Regions from separate parts of the Pseudoalteromonas sp. SR45-4 genome, predicted to be linked through region 1. Evidence: riboswitches for the same ligand, from Rfam matches in the RefSeq annotation. Region 1 holds a riboswitch; the other holds the start of a gene.
The links. Region 1 has a riboswitch for cobalamin ahead of H5058_RS00545 (ABC transporter ATP-binding protein). Riboswitches for the same ligand answer to the same signal wherever they lie in the genome.

Region 1 (9,729 bases):
TTAATAAGTTTTGGTTCATTTCCTGTGGTTGCTTTTTCGTTAGCTATATCATTTGCAATATATGGTTTACTGCGTAAGAAACTGCCAGTGGAAGCATTGTCCGGTATTTCAATAGAAGCATTTATACTCTTGCCCGTAGCGCTTATTTATTGGTATTTAATGGTGCCTACAGCAACGTCAAGCTTGCCTGCTAATGACTGGCATACCAATGTGTTACTCATTAGTGCCGGGATCATTACCACCTTACCACTACTGTGCTTTACCGGCGCTGCTAAGCGTTTGCAATACACCACTTTAGGCTTTTTTCAGTACATAGGGCCAAGTTTGATGTTTATATTAGCTGTGATGCTTTACGGTGAAGTGTTTGATGCCGAGCGAGTAGTTACATTTGTTTGTATTTGGAGTGCATTGGCTATTTTTAGTTGGGACTCTTTTAGGCAATCTCGTAAACGTAAAAAAGCCGCTATTGTGGCCTCAGGCGTGGTTTAAAAGTTAGTTAACTTAAGTAAGCACGTAGCGCGATGTATTTTGTACTCGCGCTAGGCTTGGTGTATGTTTAACTATTTAAAATGTAAAAATTAAATAGTTAAAGCAATTACATACTGTCTGACTCGGCGTAATAGTCTTGGCTTATTGGTGCTGGGGTCGCTATTTTTGAGCGGCCAAATAATGTATGGAACTTTGCTTTGCTGGTTGTTAACTTTAAGTATTTAACCCAAGCGCGCTCAATTGCATTGGTTGGCTCTAAAGCACCACTAATAACAGCGACAAATTGTTGCTGATGTTCATTTTGTGGCTCTAGGGCTTTATTATGTAAGCCTTTTAAAACAACACCGTGTTGCTCTAATATACTGGCTTCTAATAAGGTAAAGTTTCCGCTGCGACCAAATCCGCGTGGGAAATTTTGATCATCAAAAAACTGACGTTGACTAACAAATGCTTGGCGAAGTAGTGAAATATCATTGCTCATTGTTGTACCCTCATACCTTGGTAATTGCTGGAGTATGCGGCAAGTTTGCAAATATTTTAAACAAGTTATTTTTATCGTGAGGATAAAAAATTGGATATCGATTTATTAAAAACATTTGTTGAGGTAGTACGCACTCGTCACTTTGGCAAAGCGGCTGAAAACCTTTATATCACGCAGTCTGCAGTAAGCTTTAGAATTCGTCAATTAGAGCAAGGGCTTGGTGTTAATTTGTTTATTCGCCAGCGCAATAATATTCAACTAACAGCGCCAGGTGAGCGTTTATTACCCCATGCACAAATGATCATTACCGGCATGCAAAGAGCAAAAGTAGATGTGGCACTTGCCGATAATATGCATAAACAAATTTGCCTAGCGGGTACACCAAACATTTGGGATGCATTTTTACAGTTTGGTATTACTAATATTGTATCGGCAATGCCCGGTGTGTCTTTGGTGGCTGAGGTAAAAGCACAACAAGAAAGTACCCGCCTGTTATTAGAGCGCACCTTAGATTTAGCTATTTTATTTGATCCACCAAAAGTTGATGAGCTGGTGGTTGAGCGAATTTGTGAACTACCCATTATACCGGTAAGCGCGTTTGATACTGCCAGTTACGATAACTTTTTTGATAACCAGTACGTATATGTTGACTGGGGCACGACATTCTCACTGTGGCATGCTCGCCAGTTTACTGGCAAAACCCCACCCTACTTTAGAACAAGTACTGGGCGTATAGCACTTGATTTAATATTGCAATGCGGAGGGAGTGCATTTATTCCTCAAGTACTTGTTGCAGCGCATTTAGAAAAAGGCGAGTTATTTCATGTGAAAGACGTAGAAACCACCTCGCGCGATATATTTGTTGCCTATCACAGAGACAATGAGCAAAAAGAGTTAATAGAAACATTAGTAAATTTATTAACCCAAATGACCCCTAAGTTACCCGTAGAGTAAGGCCAATGGATTTGCTGTATATGTACGTTTGATTGCAACTATTATGTATTTTTATGAATTTAAAAGTGTAAAAATATGACGGCTGTAATATTTTTGTCATTTAACAGTGCCAAACTCCTGTTGCATTAAAAACGAGTCTGTTGTGATTATCGAGGAAATAACATGAAATTTGTAAAGTCGAGCTTATGTATAGCTTTATTAGGTGGTTTGTCTTTTAATGCGCTTGCTGAAGTGGATTTTTACGGTAAAGCGAACGTAACACTACAGTCGTCGGATGATGGTGAGGGGTCTTTTACCGAAATTAAAAGTAACTCATCACGTTTGGGCTTAAAAGGGTCTGAAAAAATATCTGATGGCTTAGAAGCTGTTTATAAGTTTGAATTTCAAGTTGATGTTTCTGACGCCGACTCAAAAGGTGATAATGACGACAATATCTCTGCTCGTAATCAGTATATAGGTTTAAAAGGCGCGTTTGGCCAAGTTGTTATTGGCCGTAACGATACCGCGCTTAAGCAGTCACAAGGTAAAGTTGATTTATTTAGCGACCTTGAAGGCGACATTAAAAATGCCTTTAAAGGTGAAAATAGAATGGGCAGTAGTGTTTCTTATGCCTCTAATTCTTACCAAGGTTTTAAGCTTTTGGCTACGTTTGTTGCAGAGGATAGCGATGCAGCAGGTGCTAAAAATGGCTATTCAATGGCAGTAACTTATGGTGACGCAGCCCTTAAAAAGAGCGCAATATATGCCGCTATTGCTGCCGATAGCGAAGTGAACGGCTACGATGTAGTGCGCGCATCAGTACAAGGTAAAGTAGCCGATTTTAAATTAGGCGCTATGTATCAAACGCAAGAAAAAGTTGATGGCAGTAGTGAGGCCGACGGTTATTTATTAAGTGCGGCTTACACTATGGCTAGCAATACCTTTAAATTGCAGTACCAGGCAATGGATTTTAAAGGCAGTGATGACAAAACGGCTATTTCGGCAGGTGTTGATCATCAGTTAAATAAAAACACTAAATTATTTGGTTTTTATTCTAATTTCGATATGGACAACAACGTTGACCAAGACTACTTAGGTGTAGGTATAGAATATAAATTTTAAGCAGTGCTTAGCACTGCCTTTTTAAGCCGTACTTTGTTAAGTGCGGTTTTTTTTGCTTTAAATTATTTACTTAGCCGCCCATAATAGAGTATTCATTTGGAATGAGGTGCAACTCCTCAACTGTTCCCGCAACTGTAATTAGCATAACGCTTTAAGTCAGATACAAATAAACTATTTTAACGAGCGGGTTTACTCATCTTCAAGTTATGTACTAGCCATAGTTAGTTGCATTGTTAGTGAGCGCATTCCTGCCTAGGGCTAACTATTGCAAACTCAAACGCCATTAAATACACCATTGTTAAATGTTAATCACGTGTCGTGGAATATTGGCAGTAAAACTATCCTCAACAATGTTAATTTGCAAATAAAGCAAGGTAAGTTCGTTGGCTTAATTGGCCCCAATGGCGCAGGTAAATCTAGTTTACTGCGGTGTTTGTATCGCTTTAATCAGCCCACTGCAGGGCAAATTAAATTTAATAATACTGATATTTGGCAGTTAAAAAGCCATGAATACGCAAAGCAGGTTGCGGTTGTTTTACAAGAAACCCCATCACAATTTAATTTAACTTTATTAGATGTGGTTGCACTTGGGTTAACCCCGCATAAAGCATTATTTAGCACCACCACAACAGCCGACACACAAAAAATAAACCAAGCTATAGCGCGAGTTGGCTTGCAGGATCATGCAAGCCAACGTTTTGAGTCGCTTTCGGGAGGAGAAAAACAACGTGCATTAATTGCTCGGGCTATGGTGCAGCAACCGCAACTATTAATTATGGATGAGCCAACCAGCCACTTAGATGTGAAGTATCAAATTCAGGTAATGGAGTTGGCTAAATCGCTTGGCGTTACTGTGTTTGCATCGTTTCATGATTTAAATTTAGCCGCTGCTATGTGCGATGAGCTGGTGGTTATAAATCACGGCGAAATTGTTAATACAGGCTCTCCCATCGATGTGCTCAGCGAGGACATGCTCAATGATGTATTTGGTGTATGTGCACAAGTAAGCCACCACCCGCAAATGTCTAAACTAGGTGGTGTTATTCCACATATTACTTACTTTTATAGGTATGAATAATATGCGCATGCTTAACAATCATTCAATAGCACTTTTAGTCACAGTACTAGCTGCATTATTTACGTTATTTACGGCGCTGAGTTATGGCGCTGCCGACACATCATTAACTGATGTATTTAAAAGTATTTTCACCTCAACAGAGGGCTCCTTTAACACTCGAATTATTGTTGAATTAAGAATGCCACGCACATTACTGGCATTTTTAGCTGGCAGTGGTTTAGCCATTGCCGGGCTTATTTTGCAAACCGTGACGCGTAATCCGTTAGCAGATCCTTATTTATTTGGGATATCGTCTGGGGCGTCTTTGGGGGTAGTTATACTCATGGCGTTTGTGGGCATTAGTGCGGGCTTTGCATTATCGGCAGCGGCATTGGCTGGCAGTTTAGTCGCTATGAGTTTACTTATATTGATTGCAGGGCGGCAGCAAAGTGGGCAAGTAGAATCTATGCTGCTGGCAGGTGTGGCCTTGTCATTTTTATTTAGCGCATTTACCAGTTTATTACTTTACTGGAGCGATCCTCAGGCAGTTGCGGCTATTTTATTTTGGACGCTCGGCAGTTTTGCACGAGCGCAGTGGGCAACGCTGTGGTTACCTTTTGTGGTTATTGTATTGTGTACATTTACAATGCTTAGTTTTAGGCGCCAACTTAATGCCATGCTGCTCGGCGATGAAAGTGCTATAACACTGGGTGTGCGGGTACATCGCTTTAGAATATTGATGCTAGTTTTAAGTTCGCTGATAACGGCAGTGTTAGTGGCTATGTGTGGCGGAATTGGCTTTGTAGGATTAATGGTGCCGCATATAGTGCGCTTTTTTATCTCCCAAGGTAGCTTATCAGGCTTACTGGTAACGAGTTTGGTGGGCGGTACTTTTATGGTTTGGGTTGATGTGCTAGCACGCACGTTATTAACTAATCAAGAGTTACCCGTTGGGGTTATTACTGCAGCTATTGGTAGCGTGTTCTTTTTAAGCTTATTGTATTTTCGTAAGCGCCAGGTGTAGGGCTATAAAATGAAAACGTTAATGGTGCAAGGCACCACATCCGATGCGGGTAAAAGTACACTGGTTGCGGCGCTGTGTAGAGTATTTGCTAATAGAGGGCTAAATGTAGCGCCATTTAAGCCACAAAATATGGCATTAAATAGTGCAGTTACAGATGATGGTGGTGAAATAGGTCGTGCTCAAGCACTGCAAGCTATAGCGGCAAAGGTAGCCCCTGAAACTGACTTTAATCCCATATTACTTAAGCCAAATAGCGATACTGGCGCGCAGGTTATTATTCATGGTAAAGCCATAAGTAATATGGAAGCTGGGGCGTATCACGATTATAAAAAAGTAGCTATGGATGCAGTACTCACGTCGCATAACCGTTTAGCAAAACGTTTTGATTTATTGCTGGTGGAAGGGGCGGGCAGCCCAGCCGAAATAAACCTCAGAGCCAACGACATTGCTAATATGGGCTACGCCGAAGCCGTTGACTGCCCCGTAATTATAATTGCCGATATAGATAAAGGCGGTGTGTTTGCTCATTTAGTGGGTACTTTGGCATTGTTGAGTGAGTCGGAGCAAGCGCGGGTAAAAGGCTTTGTAATAAATCGTTTTAGAGGCGATATAAGCTTATTACAAAGTGGACTTGATTGGCTGGAACAGTACACAAGTAAACCGGTGTTAGGCGTATTGCCGTATTTACACGACCTTGCATTAGATGCTGAGGATGCAATTGCTATTGATAATACGCTAACTAATGCCAGCGTTAATATTGCCGTGCTGCTTGTGCCGCACATTAGCAACCATACTGACTTTGATGCACTGCGCTTACATCCCAATATAAATATTAATTATGTAGCGCATACACAAGCGATCCCCGATGTTGATTTGATCATTTTACCGGGGAGTAAAAACGTATTAAGTGATTTAGCCTTTTTAAAAAATGAAGGTTGGGATACACAAATAAAACGCCATTTACGTTATGGTGGTAAAGTGCTCGGTATTTGTGGTGGTATGCAAATGCTTGGCAATAGTATTAATGATCCCCTAGGTGTTGAGTCATCATTACAGCATATGCCGGGGCTAGCGTTAAGTGATTTTACCAGCACACTTACAGCACAAAAAATATTGAGTAATGTAACCGCGACTATGCAATTAAATAACCAGCAAACACTTTGTAGTGGCTACGAAATTCATGCAGGCATTAGCCAAGGTGAAGCACTTAATAAACCATTTTTAAGCTTTAATGAACACCCAAATGGCTTTACAGCCGATGGGTTTATTAGTGATGATAACGCCATAGCGGGTACTTATTTACATGGCTTATTTGATCAAGCGAGTGCCACATTGCAAATATTAAAGTGGCTCAAAGCCGATACAGTTATTAATCCGGTTAATATTAACCAGCACCGTGAGCAGCAACTAGAGCGTTTAGCTGCCATGTGTGAAACGCATTTAAATATTGCACACATTATTAAAATTTATGAAGGGCATAATCATGAGCGAACAAAGTAAAGATAAACATCAGCAACGCCAACAAAAATTAAAAGATCAAGTTGATGCACGAATAGCTGCAGCGCAACAAGAAAAAGGTATTTTTCAAGTTATAACTGGTAATGGCAAAGGTAAGTCGACCTCAGGATTTGGTGTGGTAGCACGTTGTGTTGGCCATGGAAAAAAAGCCGCTGTGTGTCAGTACATAAAAGGCACTTGGGAATGCGGAGAGCGTAACTTGTTACAGGGTGTGGGTGTGGAGTTTGTGGTAATGGGCACAGGCTTTACATGGAATACCCAAGACAAAGAGAGCGATACCGCAGCCGCGCAAGCTGCTTGGCAAGAATCAAAGCGACTGCTTAGCGATGCAAGCCTAGATGTAGTGCTGCTCGATGAGCTTACCTACATGGTAACCTATGGGTATATTGATGTAGATGAAGTGCTAGAGGCGATTGGCAACAGACCGCCAATGCAGTCGGTTATTATTACCGGCCGCGCAGCCCATCGTAAATTAATAGAACTGGCTGACACAGTAAGCGAAGTGCGTAATGTAAAACATGCATTTGATGCAGGTGTTAAAGCTCTGCAAGGTTTTGATTACTAATGTTTAAACAGCTTGTTGTTGGCCTATTGTTACTCTGTTTATCCCAGCATGCGCAGGCCAACAAGGTACAAATTGATAAAATACAGTCAGCTAAAGCGCTGCGTATTGTGGCACTGGCTCCGCACATAGTAGAAAACCTGTATGCAATAGGCGCGGGAGATAATATTGTTGGCACAGTTGATTACGCCGACTACCCAGCAGCGGCAAAAAGTATTACTCGTATTGGCGGTTACTATGGTATTTCAATCGAAAAGCTTTTAGTACTTAAGCCCGATATAGTGATTGCGTGGAAAAGTGGTAATCAAAGCGATGATTTAGCACAAATAGAGCGCTTAGGTATTAAGCTTTATTTAACTGATCCAACGACAATTACAGGTATTGCCGATGAGTTGCTTATGCTAGGAAAACTTACCGGTAACATTAAACAAAGCGAGCAAGTGGTAAAAGCTTTTAATGCTAAACTTGCAGCCATTAAAGCCAAGCAACAGGGTAAAAGTAAACTCACTGGCTTTTATCAACTCTGGTCTGAGCCGATGATGACAGTGTCGAAAAATACCGGAATAAGTGAGTTAATAGCCACTTGCCAAGTAACCAATGTATTTGCAAATAGCCGCACCGACTATCCACAAATAAGCATAGAAAATGTGATTGTGGCTAAGCCGCAAATTATAATTATTCCGGATGAAAAATCAGCAACACCGCAACCTACTATTAATTGGCAGCAATGGCCAGAAATACCCGCAGTAAAAAATAAGCAGTTTTTATCTGTAAATGCCGACTTACTACATCGTTTTTCAGCGCGTATGCTAGATGGGCTGGCCGATATGTGTGATAAAATAGACGTATCACGTCAACAAATAAAGAGCATACAATGAGCGATTGGACTGCATTTTTAAAACAAGAATTACAGCAAGCATATATGCAGCAAACACTCGACTACGTTGCTAAGCGCCGCAGTGAAGGTGTTGCTGTTTATCCTCCAAAAGATCAAGTGTTTAGCGCATTTACTGCAACACCGCTTAGTGATATACGCGTTGTTATTTTAGGGCAAGATCCTTACCACGGTGAAGGCCAAGCGCATGGTTTGTGTTTTTCAGTATTACCTGAGGTTAAAAAGCTACCACCTTCGCTTAAAAATATTTATAAAGAGCTGGCTAGCGATATAAACGATTTTGTTATTCCTACCCATGGTTACTTGCAAAGCTGGGCAGAGCAGGGAGTGTTTTTACTCAATACAGTACTTACGGTAGAGCAAGGCCAAGCCCATTCGCATAAACACTTAGGGTGGGAGCAATTTACCGATAAGGTTATTGCGCATATAAACACCCATTGTGAAGGAGTAATATTTATTTTGTGGGGGGCTCATGCACAAAAAAAAGGTAAGGGAATTGATAGCGCACGCCAGCATATTTTAGCAGGGCCGCACCCATCGCCACTGTCTGCTCATCGAGGTTTTTTTGGTTGTAGGCATTTTTCAGACGCGAATGCGTTATTACAATCTCAAGGTAAAACGCCGATTAATTGGCAAGTATAATTTTAACTTTTAAAACCAAAGGCCCGCACAGTAATGCGGGCCTTTTTAGTTAGTCGTTTAAAAGTCGAGCTCATTAACGGCTATGCTGTCTGTAAAGTAGTCCAACTCCTGTAGTTCTTTGCGTAAACGATACTTTTCTTGTATTGCTTCGATTTCGCGCCATCTTCTTTTTTTATTTTTTTGAGAAGCTTCCTTTTTTGTTTCAGGACCTTCTATTATATTGCTTAGGCTATCCATGAATATCTCCTTTAGACTGCATTTGATACCAGTCTTATTAAAAACTAAGCTATAACTGCTCACTAATTTAATGGTATAGGTATTAACTTCGCGAATACCTAAACCATAGGCCTAGCTAAAATAGAATATAAAAGTGACATTTATGTTACTAAAGTGTGATTTGTTGATGAAGCTTTACTTTATGATGGGTTTATAAGTTTTTTGCATATAAATTACCGGCATAAAAAAACGTCGCAACTGCGACGTTTTTATACAAGCGTTTGAGCCAATTACATGGCTTTAAAGCGTGCTTCTAATTGCTCTTGAGCATCAGCAAAAGAGCGAATACCTTCAGCTAACTTTTCAGTCGCCATAGCATCTTGGTTATGCAACCAACGAAATTGAGCTTCGTTAAGCGGTGCCGGTTTTGGCTGCTGCGCAACATCTTTTGCTAGTAAGTATTCTGGTGCATCTTCAAGGTTACCCAACTCTTCTAAAAGATTAGGGCTAATAGTTAGCTTATCGCAACCAGTAAGGGCAATAATTTCGCCGGTATTACGAAAACTTGCACCCATAACTACCGTTTTGTAGTCGTGGCGTTTATAAAATTCAAAAATGCTGCGTACCGATTGTACCCCAGGATCTTGCAGTGGGTCGGTCGGTTTTTCCATACCGTTAGCAACATGCCAATCTAAAATACGACCAACAAATGGCGAGATTAAAAATACGTTAGCATCGGCGCAAGCACGTGCTTGGGCATCACTAAACAATAAAGTAAGGTTACATTTAG
Region 2 (9,729 bases), on a different contig from region 1:
AAAAGCCTCTGAAAAAGAAAGTAAATTTAGCCAGTCGATGAACCGCTTTTTTGCTAAGGTAGAGCTTAGTTATCGTAACTCACTTGCCTCTAACATGACCCGCAAATGGGGCTTAATGATCAGCTTATTATTAGCTGGCTTTGTAAGTTATTCATTATTTACTCAAATACCCTCTGAGCTAACACCTAAAGAAGACCGTGGTACCTTTTTTGTTATGATGAGTGGCCCTGAAGGCGCCAGTTATGAGAACAATGCCGCTAACATGAGTAAAATTGAAGATCGCTTAATGCCTTACTCTGAATCTGGTGAGCTAAGCCGCGTACTCGTGCGCGTACCAGGCTGGGGCGGCAGTGGCGGTGTAGCAATTGTAGGTATGGCCGATTGGGACAAACGCCAACGTTCTACCTGGGAAATAATGGACGAAATAAGCACTAAACTGCAGGAAGTTACCGACGTGCGAGCCTTTGCTATTATGCGCCGAGGCATTGGCGGCGGTGGTTCATCACGCCCAATCGAGTTTGTACTACAAGGTAACGATTACGCACAACTAGCCGATTGGCGCGACCGTATTATAGAGCGCGCTGAGAAAAATCCAGGACTGGTTAGAATCGATCATGATTACAAAGAAACATTCCCGCAGTTTTTAGTCAGCATAGATAAAAACAAAGCTGCCGATTTAGGCGTTTCGGTATCTGATGTAGGCCGTACACTAGAAACAATGCTTGGCCAGCGCCGTGTTACGACCTTTATTGACCGCGGTGAAGAATACGATGTGATTTTAAAAGGGACAAAAGAAGATTTTACCAACCCTACTGATATTTCAAACATTTATCTTAAATCACGCAGTGGCGAGCTAGTCCCGCTTGATAGTTTAATTAGCTTAAAAGAAGAAGCTACCGCATCGCGCTTAAACCGTTACAACCGTATGCGTGCAATTACCTTAAGCGCCAACTTAGCCGACGGTTATACACTTGAACAAGCGCTTAACTTTTTAAACGAAGTAGCCATGGAAGAAAACGACATAGATGGCGCGATTGACTACAAAGGCGAATCGCAGTTGTTTTATGAAGGTGCTTCGGCCATGACCTACGTGTTTATTTTAGCACTTACGGTTACCTTTTTAGTACTAGCGGCACAGTTTGAAAGCTTTATGCACCCATTTGTAATAATGCTTACCGTACCCCTTGGCTTAATGGGTGCTATGTTTGGCTTGTGGGCCACAGGACTTACGCTCAATATTTACAGCCAAATAGGTATTGTGATGCTCATAGGGTTAAGTGCTAAAAACGGCATATTAATTGTTGAGTTTACTAACCAACTACGCGACAAAGGCGTAGAGTTTAGCGAAGCTATTTTACAAGCTGCTACGCAGCGCCTACGCCCTATTATTATGACCTCATTAACCACTGTAATGAGTGCGGTACCTCTGGTTTTAGCCTCGGGCCCGGGTGCTGAAAGCCGTATGGTGATTGGTGTTGTAGTGTTTACCGGTGTTGTTGTATCAACCCTACTGACTCTGTTTGTAGTACCTGCTGCTTACTATGCACTTGCGCGCAATACACAGTCACCTGAGTTTTTGCAGCAAAAACTTGATAAACAAGCCGCTAAAAAGCCATTCGAAGAGATCTAACCTCCTAATAGCGTCGTAACCTTGTTGTTACGACGCTTTAGACTTATGCTCTGCATAATCTAAACTTACAGCTATTTTGGAGTATTTATGAGTTCAACAACGCAAGTCGCTACCTTTGGTGGCGGCTGTTTTTGGTGTATAGACGCCGCATTTAGACGAGTGAACGGCGTATTAAATGTAAGCTCGGGTTACACTGGTGGCAACACAGACACTCCTACCTATAAATCAGTATGCTCAGGCACTAGCGGCCATGCAGAAGTAGTGCAAATTGAATTTGACGACACTATTATTAGTTTTGAAGTATTACTAGCAATGTTTTTCACTTTGCACGATGCCACCCAGCTCAACCGCCAAGGTAACGATATAGGCACACAATACCGCAGTGTTGTGTATTATCACAACCAAACACAGCTAACACTTACTAACGCGGTGATCGCTCAATTACAAAACCAGGTAAGCGAGCCAATAGTGACTGAGGTTAGCCCTGCCACCACGTATTATCCAGCAGAGCATTACCATCAAGATTATTACAACGTAAATCCAAACCAAAGCTATTGCAGTATTTTAATTGCCCCTAAATTGCATAAATTCGAAACCGAATTTAAAGAGTTTTTAGCTGATTAAACCCATTTTGTTACGCACAAAAAAGCTCGCTAATTTAGCGAGCTTTTAAGTTTAAGCTACCTAGCGCATATTAAAACTGGTATGCAGCACCAATAAATAAGCGTCGGTCAGCGGTGTTATAGTAATAAAATTCATCATTTATATAATCACCATCTAAATCAATACCATAGGCATCAACTTCATCGTACTGCTTATCAAACAGGTTTTCGACCCGTAAAGAAAAGCTTAACTGCTCAGTTGCTTGATAGTTACCGACTAGGTTCCATAATGTATATGAAGATAAATCAGTTAATTTACCTTTCCTATCGCCACGATACTGCAAATCGATACCCGCATCAAAATCTCCCCACCCTTTATTTAAAGACCAGTTAAAGGTATTTTTTGATACATAAGCTAACTCTTGGCCCGTTTCTAAATCTTCTGCAGATAAGTAAGTGAAGTTAAATGCATGCTCAAAACCCATTAGCTGTTGCGAAAAACTAAACTCAATGCCTTCATGGCACGCTTCGTTTATATTTGTTGGCTGCCAAGGGCCTGCAGGTGTTGGTGCCCACGCTATTTTATTGTCAAAATCATTACGGAAAATAGACACTTCTAAAGCAATATCTTGATAACTTAACAACAAACCTAATTCTTTATTCTCAGACGTTTCTGGTTTTAGGTCTGGGTTACCTGAACCTGGAAAATAAATATCATTAAAGGTAGGCGATTTAAAGCCCGTGCTTTGACTTGCTCTAAACGTAGCAAACTTATTTAAATGATAACCTACCGCTGCTGTATACGTGGTTTTATCACCAAATTGTTGGTCATGATCTTGGCGAACTGCGATATTAGCTAAAACCGTATTATCATCGTAATACGCACCTAAAAAGCCAGCAAAAACCTCACGGCTATCTTTATCATAATTACCTGCGTTGGTTTCTATTTTATCTTTGTACCAGTTCAAGCCACCATTAATATTAAGCTCATCTGAGACAATATACTGCCCAGTATAATCAATTTGATTTCGCTTAGTTTCGTACATACTAACCACACCTTCACTGGTGTTATCTTGGCTATCGCTAGAAAATGCGAATGCTATATGGTGTATTTGATTTTCGTAGCTTTTATTCCACCCTAATGATACTTGGTAGTTTTCAAAATCATTACTTTCATCACTGCTGTCTGCTGCACTGTTCTGATTATCAGAACGAGCATAACCTTCATTATACTGAGTTTGTACGGTTAGCTTGCCTAAATAGTCATCGTTATAAGCGATATTGAAGCCAATATTTTTGTTCTCATAAGCGTCTTCATCTGGTGCATGGTTTTGCAGTACATCAAAACCATCGGTTTTTTCAATTCCAGCGTTAAATGATGCACTTAAATCATTTATATTTGTTCCACCCGCCATTTGGTAGCTTTGATAAGCATTGCTGCCAAAAGTAGCATCTAAGCGAATATTATCAGCTTTACGAGTAATAATATTAATCACCCCAGCTAAGGCATCTGAGCCATAAACAGCAGCGCGAGAACCTTTAACAACTTCAATACGCTCAATAGTATTAAGGGCAATATTACTAATACCTTTATAGCCAAGAGTAGCCGAGCCGACTCTAACACCATCAATTAAAATAAGGGTATGGCGTGAACCTGAACCGCGTAGCGAAACACCTGAATTTTGGCCAAAGCCACCATTTGAGTTAATTTGAAAACCAGCTTGAGAAGCCAACAAACTAGGTAAGTCTCGCACATTACTTTTTTCAATATCAGCACGGTCAATTACGCTAACACTGGCCAGCACATTACTAATAGGTTGTTCGAATTTATTAGCTGTAACGGTAATTTTTTCGATTGGTTGCACTGTTGCAGATACTGAAAATGAAAGTGCAGCCGAAATTGCCACACCTAGAGCGGTTTTATTTAACATGATGTCCCCTACCTTTGCCCACCGCAAAGATGTTAATAAGTAAGATTGCTTCAAGGCCGGTCTCCGGACTCAGTCAACACTATAATAGCTGCTAATACTTTACCGTTGCGGGGGCAGTGTTGGGGTTGTTATCGTCTTGAAAACGCACCAACTTCCCGATTATCTTGCTGTTAATTTCAATACTTTGAAACGTATACAAAGGTATTAAGCAAGCACCTTGAAAATAGGTCGCTATTGTGAGTATTTTGTTTATAAATGTCAATAGACGTCTATATAGCCAAAGTTTAATTTTTAACGATATAAACCCTCAACAATCACTGTAAAAGAGTTAGATTACATACCAAGCTACTAATAGCAAAAAAGCCAAACTTCATTGCTGTAGCTTGGCTTTTTTAACACAAATTTTTTAAAAATTAGTCTCCTAATCTCTATAATATCTGTAATCTGTTTTATTAATCGCGGAAGTTTTTAAACTGAAATGGCTGGCCTAAATCGGCGCTGCGTACTACTTGCATAGCTTCTTGAAGATCATCTCGCTTTTTACCCGTTACGCGTACTTCTTCACCTTGAATGGCGGCTTGTACTTTAACTTTTGAATCTTTAATGGCTTTAACTATTTTTTTAGCCATCTCTTTTTCAATACCTTGCTTTAAACCAACGTTACGAAAAACATTTTTACCCGCTCGGCTAATATCTTGCAATTCAAGGCTTGATACATCCATACCACGCTTAGAAATTTTACTCGCTAAAATATCAAATAATTGTATAACCTGAGAGTCAGCTTCGGCTTTAAGCTTAATTACTTTATCATTTAGCTCAATCGATGCATCAACTCCTCTAAAGTCAAAGCGAGTTTCTAGTTCACGGTTTGCATTATCAACTGCGTTTTTAGCTTCGTTCATTTCTACTTCAGATACAATATCAAATGAAGGCATTGATTTCTCCTAACTATTTTATCTTAATTTTATACTTAATTTATTAAAGCGATTATAACGCTAAAACTATAAATCTTTACACTTTTATGCATCTTGTTCAGGTGCGATACTAAATTAGTTTGATATACTACGGTTTCTTTTTTAAGCGATTTTAGGATTTGTTGTGACAAGGCGTATTTATCAAGCAATTTTTTTAATTAGTATTGTGGTGTTTACCTTTTTATTTGCGAAAGAAATAAAAGGGGTTGGCAACCTGTTTCCTCATGTTGATAAAGTAGCCCACTTTGGGATATTTTTCATCCTTGCCATAATAATGGATAAAGCGTTTAAACTCCCTTTATACGCACAAATACTTTTATTAGCCGGTTACGGTGCTGCAATAGAAATAATGCAAGACGCACTTCCATATAGGCAAGCATCAATCGCAGATTTTATTGCAGATTTTGCCGGCGCAGCAAGCTACTTTATAATCAAAGCAATTTTAACCCCACGTAAAAAGAACTCTCATGGCTAAAATTCTTATTATTGGCGACGGCGCAATAGGCTTATTATTAGCCCACTTTTTAAGTGCGCAGCATAGTGTAAGCGTGTTAACCCGAAAAAGTACGAGTAACACTCGCTTTTACAGTAGTGACAACAGTGCTTCACAAAAAATAAATGCCTCTTTTATTTCATTAAATGAGCTTAATAGTTTACCTAAATTTGATGTGTTTTTATTTACGGTAAAAGCCTTTCAAGTGCAAAGCGCATTTGCACAAGTAAAACAGTTTTTGCCTCAGCATTGCTCTGTTGTGCTTTCGCATAACGGTATGGGTAATGTAGAGCAGTTAAAATGTGAGCTTAATGAGCACCAAGCGCTTTATTTTTTAACAACGAGCATGGCAGGGTTTAAATCAAACCAATATATAGTACAGCACACTGGTAATGGGCAAAGTATAATTGGCGGATGTAACAACTTAGGTGTTAAAAATAGCAAAATTATGGCGGATCAATTAACCGCGATCCCCCTTTTAAATGCGTCTGAGAATATTGAGCAGCTACGTTTTAATAAGTTATTAGTTAACATAGCAATAAATCCGCTAAGTGCGCTACATAACATTAAAAATGGTCAGTTGCGCGAGCCTCAATATTGCTCAATTATAATTAACCTGCTAACCGAAGCATGTAATATTGCTAAGGCAAAAAACCTTGATGTAACGTTAATCAATGCACTGAGCAGTGCGTATGATGTGATGGCACGTACCGCAGAGAACTTCTCATCTATGCAACAAGATGTTGCTCACAATAGAGCAACTGAAATAATGGCAATTTGTGGGTACATTAGCGAGCAAGGCAAGCTTTATAATATAAAAACCCCTTTTAACGATGAACTTTTAGCTAAAATTGCAGCAAAAAAAAGCGCGGTATAAACCACGCTATTTAATATCGTTAACTTTTACGGGCGATATACCTTTACCGTAGTAAAGCCTTGTTCGTGTAGAATAAGCGCTTGTAACTGGCTCATTACACCCCTATCGCAATACAAGTAATAGTCTTGATCTTTTGGTAAATCACCAAACTTAGTTGCTAAGCGAAAAAACGGCAAATGCACCACTTCTATAGAATCAATTTCCAGTGGTGCTGCTTCTTCTTCCTCTGGAGAGCGAATATCAATTACCACTGCACCAGCTGGTAAATCGGCAACCGACTCAGCTTCTTTTAGTTCCTGCTTAGCTTCTACATCAATATCGCGCACATCCATTACTCGTGCGTTTTCTATTACGGTATTAAGAATATCAAAGTCGAACTTCTCTTCTTCTGCTTTTATTACTTCTATTTTAGCTTTAACAGTTGGCTTTTTAGAAATAACACCACAGTATTCTGGCATCGTTTCGGCCATTTCGGCCGTACCAATTTGACGTGCAATATTAATAATTTCTTGTTTATCGTGTTGAATTAACGGGCGCAAAATAAGGGTTTCGGTTACGCGGTCAATAACACTTAAATTTGCTAATGTTTGGCTAGAAACCTGACCAATACTTTCACCGGTTACCAAGGCTTGAATATTTAGTTTTTCGGCCACTTTACTGCCTGCGCGCATCATCATGCGTTTAAGCACCACACCCATTTGGCTGTTTTCAATATTCTCTAATATTTCTGCTACTACAGGTTCAAAATCAACGGTAATAAATTTAACTTTATGAGTTGAACTGTATTTATTCCACAAGTAGTAGCTCGCTTGTTTAACACCAATTTCGTGCGCCGCGCCGCCTAAATTGAAAAACAAAAAGTGCGTACGAGCGCCCTTGCGGATCATTTGATAACTGGCTACACCCGAATCAAAACCGCCAGACATAAGCGATAATACATCTTCTTGTGTTGGCAGCGGGAAGCCTGCCATGCCTAGGTGTGTATGCGATACTATGTAGGCTTTCTCGTCTTTTATTTCAAGGCGTATCGTTACTTCTGGGTGGCTTAGCTTTACGCTTGCACCGGCAACATGCTGATTTAGTCCACCGCCCACATAACGTTCTAACTCCGTTGAAGTAAAGTCATGCTTACCAATACGTTTGGCGCGTACACAAAACGTTTTACCTTCAATGGTGTGACCAACTAATTCAATGGTTTTTTTATAAATATCGTCAAGCGTTTCAAAGCTCGTTTCGGTTACTTCAATAAACTGCACAATACCCGGAATTCGCGCTAGGCTGTCAATAAAAGTGGCACGTGTTTGCTCACCTTCTAGTAGGGTAACTACTGAGATATTGTCCCAGTTATTTCTAACTTGTACTTTTTCGTCAATACGGCGCAGTACAATCTTAATGTTATTTTCTAACACTTTAGTAAAGCGTTTACGAACCGAGCGGCTTTTGATGGCAATTTCAGGATGTAGTTTGACGATAAATTTAAGCATAGTTCACTCTTAGACTGCGGGAATTCGCGCTCCCAGGCATTGGGCGCGCGATTATAGCAAAAAAATTAACGCCTAGGAACTAAGAGCAGCGGGAATACTTGGGGCTGAGTGAGCAAGTTGCGTGTATTTTTCGCGTAACTGGTTCATTTTATCGCTACTTTTATCTGTACTATAGGCTCTAAATAAAGTTAATACTTTTAAAATACCATGATAAATATCTTGCTCGGCAAGTGCACCGCTGAGCCTGCGGGCTTTAATATAAGGGGTCCAAAAACTAACTGTTAATTTAAGCGTGTGTGCAAGTTCGAGCGCATCTTGCTCGTTAATCGCAATCATTTCACTATCGCGTAAACCAAGTATTATTTTACGCACCTGTTCTAAAAGCTCTAGTTGAAAATCAATATAAGCCTGCTTTAGCTGCGTATCTCGCGCCAAAATATCGCCTAAATTGTCGTAAAAAAAGTGGTAGCGCCACATCAGTTCAAATAACGAATCTAGATATACCGTTAACTGACTAAATGCATCATCATTTTTATTTATAGGTTTAAAATGAGTGCTCAAGTGCTCACTATACAGCGCAAAAATATGGCGAATAATGTCTTCTTTATTTTTAAAATGGTAGTAAAGATTACCCGGGCTCATGTTTAAATGCGAGGCTATATGATTAGTTGATATCGCTCGCTCACCATGCTCATTAAACAATGAAATACTGGTGTGTATTATTTTATCCTTGGTATTCATATACTAACACTCTATTTTATTCAACAAGTTACAATTCGTACAATAAGTTGTCTAGTATAAACAAAAACAGCATAATTAAACACTCTGTGTAATAGCTTAGTCGTGACAATTAAAGCCACTTACTAGGCTGATTTGTATAAAAAACACTGTTACACTAATGCTAAAAATAATACATAGCGATACTTTATGAAAATCACTGCAATTTATCCAGGTACTTTTGATCCGCTAACTAACGGACACACAGATCTAATTCAACGTGCCTCAAAAATGTTTGATACTGTTATCCTTGCTATTGCCCACAACCCTAGTAAACAACCTTGTTTTAACCTTGATGAGCGTGTAGCTCTAGCTAATACTCTTTTAAGTCATATAGATAATGTAAAAGTAATAGGGTTTTCAGGATTACTTGCTGATTTGGCACGCGATCACAATGCTAATGTATTAATTAGAGGTATAAGAGCGGTTTCTGATTTTGACTATGAGTTTCAGCTAGCGAATATGAATCGACGCCTAAACCCAGATTTAGAAAGTGTATTTTTAACCCCATCAGAGCGAAATTCGTTTATTTCGTCAACCTTAGTAAAAGAAGTTGCACGCCATAATGGTGATGTAAGCGAATTTGTAGACCCTATTGTAATGGCTGCACTTAATAAAAAGCTAGGTTGCAGCTACAGCAAATAAGCTAACGAGCGCATTACTTAAGTGCGCTATTCAAACTATTAACTCGCATTTTTGTTTTATTATATATCCAGGCTAACCCTAATAAATCTTTATTAATAATCAGCACCAAAGCCATTAGTAAGTCAATCGAGATAGTACCTATAACGTATACAGCCCAAAACCACCAATAATCAATATTACCAATAATAACAGTGTCATAATGCATACCTAAAAATAGCATCGCATTAATGCTCATTCCTGTGATTAAATATATAAGTGCCGTAGGGATCGTATACTTTGTTTTAATACCCCAAATTATTACTATTAATATGGTAAC

Region 2: linked by a shared signal. The riboswitch ahead of H5058_RS09510 (TonB-dependent receptor domain-containing protein) and the one ahead of H5058_RS00545 (ABC transporter ATP-binding protein) in region 1 are both predicted to bind cobalamin.

What each region holds. Positions count from the first base shown of each region.
Region 1 covers NZ_JACJDO010000001.1:104,377-114,105, reverse strand. The annotation lists gene rarD (EamA family transporter RarD) at 1-489, shown strand, start outside; gene H5058_RS00560 (DUF413 domain-containing protein) at 596-970, opposite strand; gene H5058_RS00555 (LysR family transcriptional regulator) at 1,061-1,924, shown strand; gene H5058_RS00550 (porin) at 2,087-3,025, shown strand; cobalamin riboswitch at 3,071-3,212, shown strand; gene H5058_RS00545 (ABC transporter ATP-binding protein) at 3,291-4,103, shown strand; gene H5058_RS00540 (iron ABC transporter permease) at 4,105-5,106, shown strand; gene H5058_RS00535 (cobyric acid synthase) at 5,116-6,606, shown strand; gene cobO (cob(I)yrinic acid a,c-diamide adenosyltransferase) at 6,590-7,189, shown strand; gene H5058_RS00525 (cobalamin-binding protein) at 7,189-8,064, shown strand; gene ung (uracil-DNA glycosylase) at 8,061-8,723, shown strand; gene H5058_RS00515 (DUF3545 family protein) at 8,781-8,960, opposite strand; gene tal (transaldolase) at 9,230-9,729, opposite strand, start outside.
Region 2 covers NZ_JACJDO010000018.1:19,707-29,435, forward strand. The annotation lists gene H5058_RS09500 (efflux RND transporter permease subunit) at 1-1,630, shown strand, start outside; gene msrA (peptide-methionine (S)-S-oxide reductase MsrA) at 1,718-2,254, shown strand; gene H5058_RS09510 (TonB-dependent receptor domain-containing protein) at 2,325-4,163, opposite strand; cobalamin riboswitch at 4,200-4,365, opposite strand; gene H5058_RS09515 (YajQ family cyclic di-GMP-binding protein) at 4,616-5,098, opposite strand; gene H5058_RS09520 (VanZ family protein) at 5,262-5,612, shown strand; gene H5058_RS09525 (ketopantoate reductase family protein) at 5,605-6,507, shown strand; gene thiI (tRNA uracil 4-sulfurtransferase ThiI) at 6,534-7,991, opposite strand; gene H5058_RS09535 (TetR/AcrR family transcriptional regulator) at 8,064-8,732, opposite strand; gene coaD (pantetheine-phosphate adenylyltransferase) at 8,919-9,413, shown strand; gene H5058_RS09545 (hypothetical protein) at 9,427-9,729, opposite strand, start outside.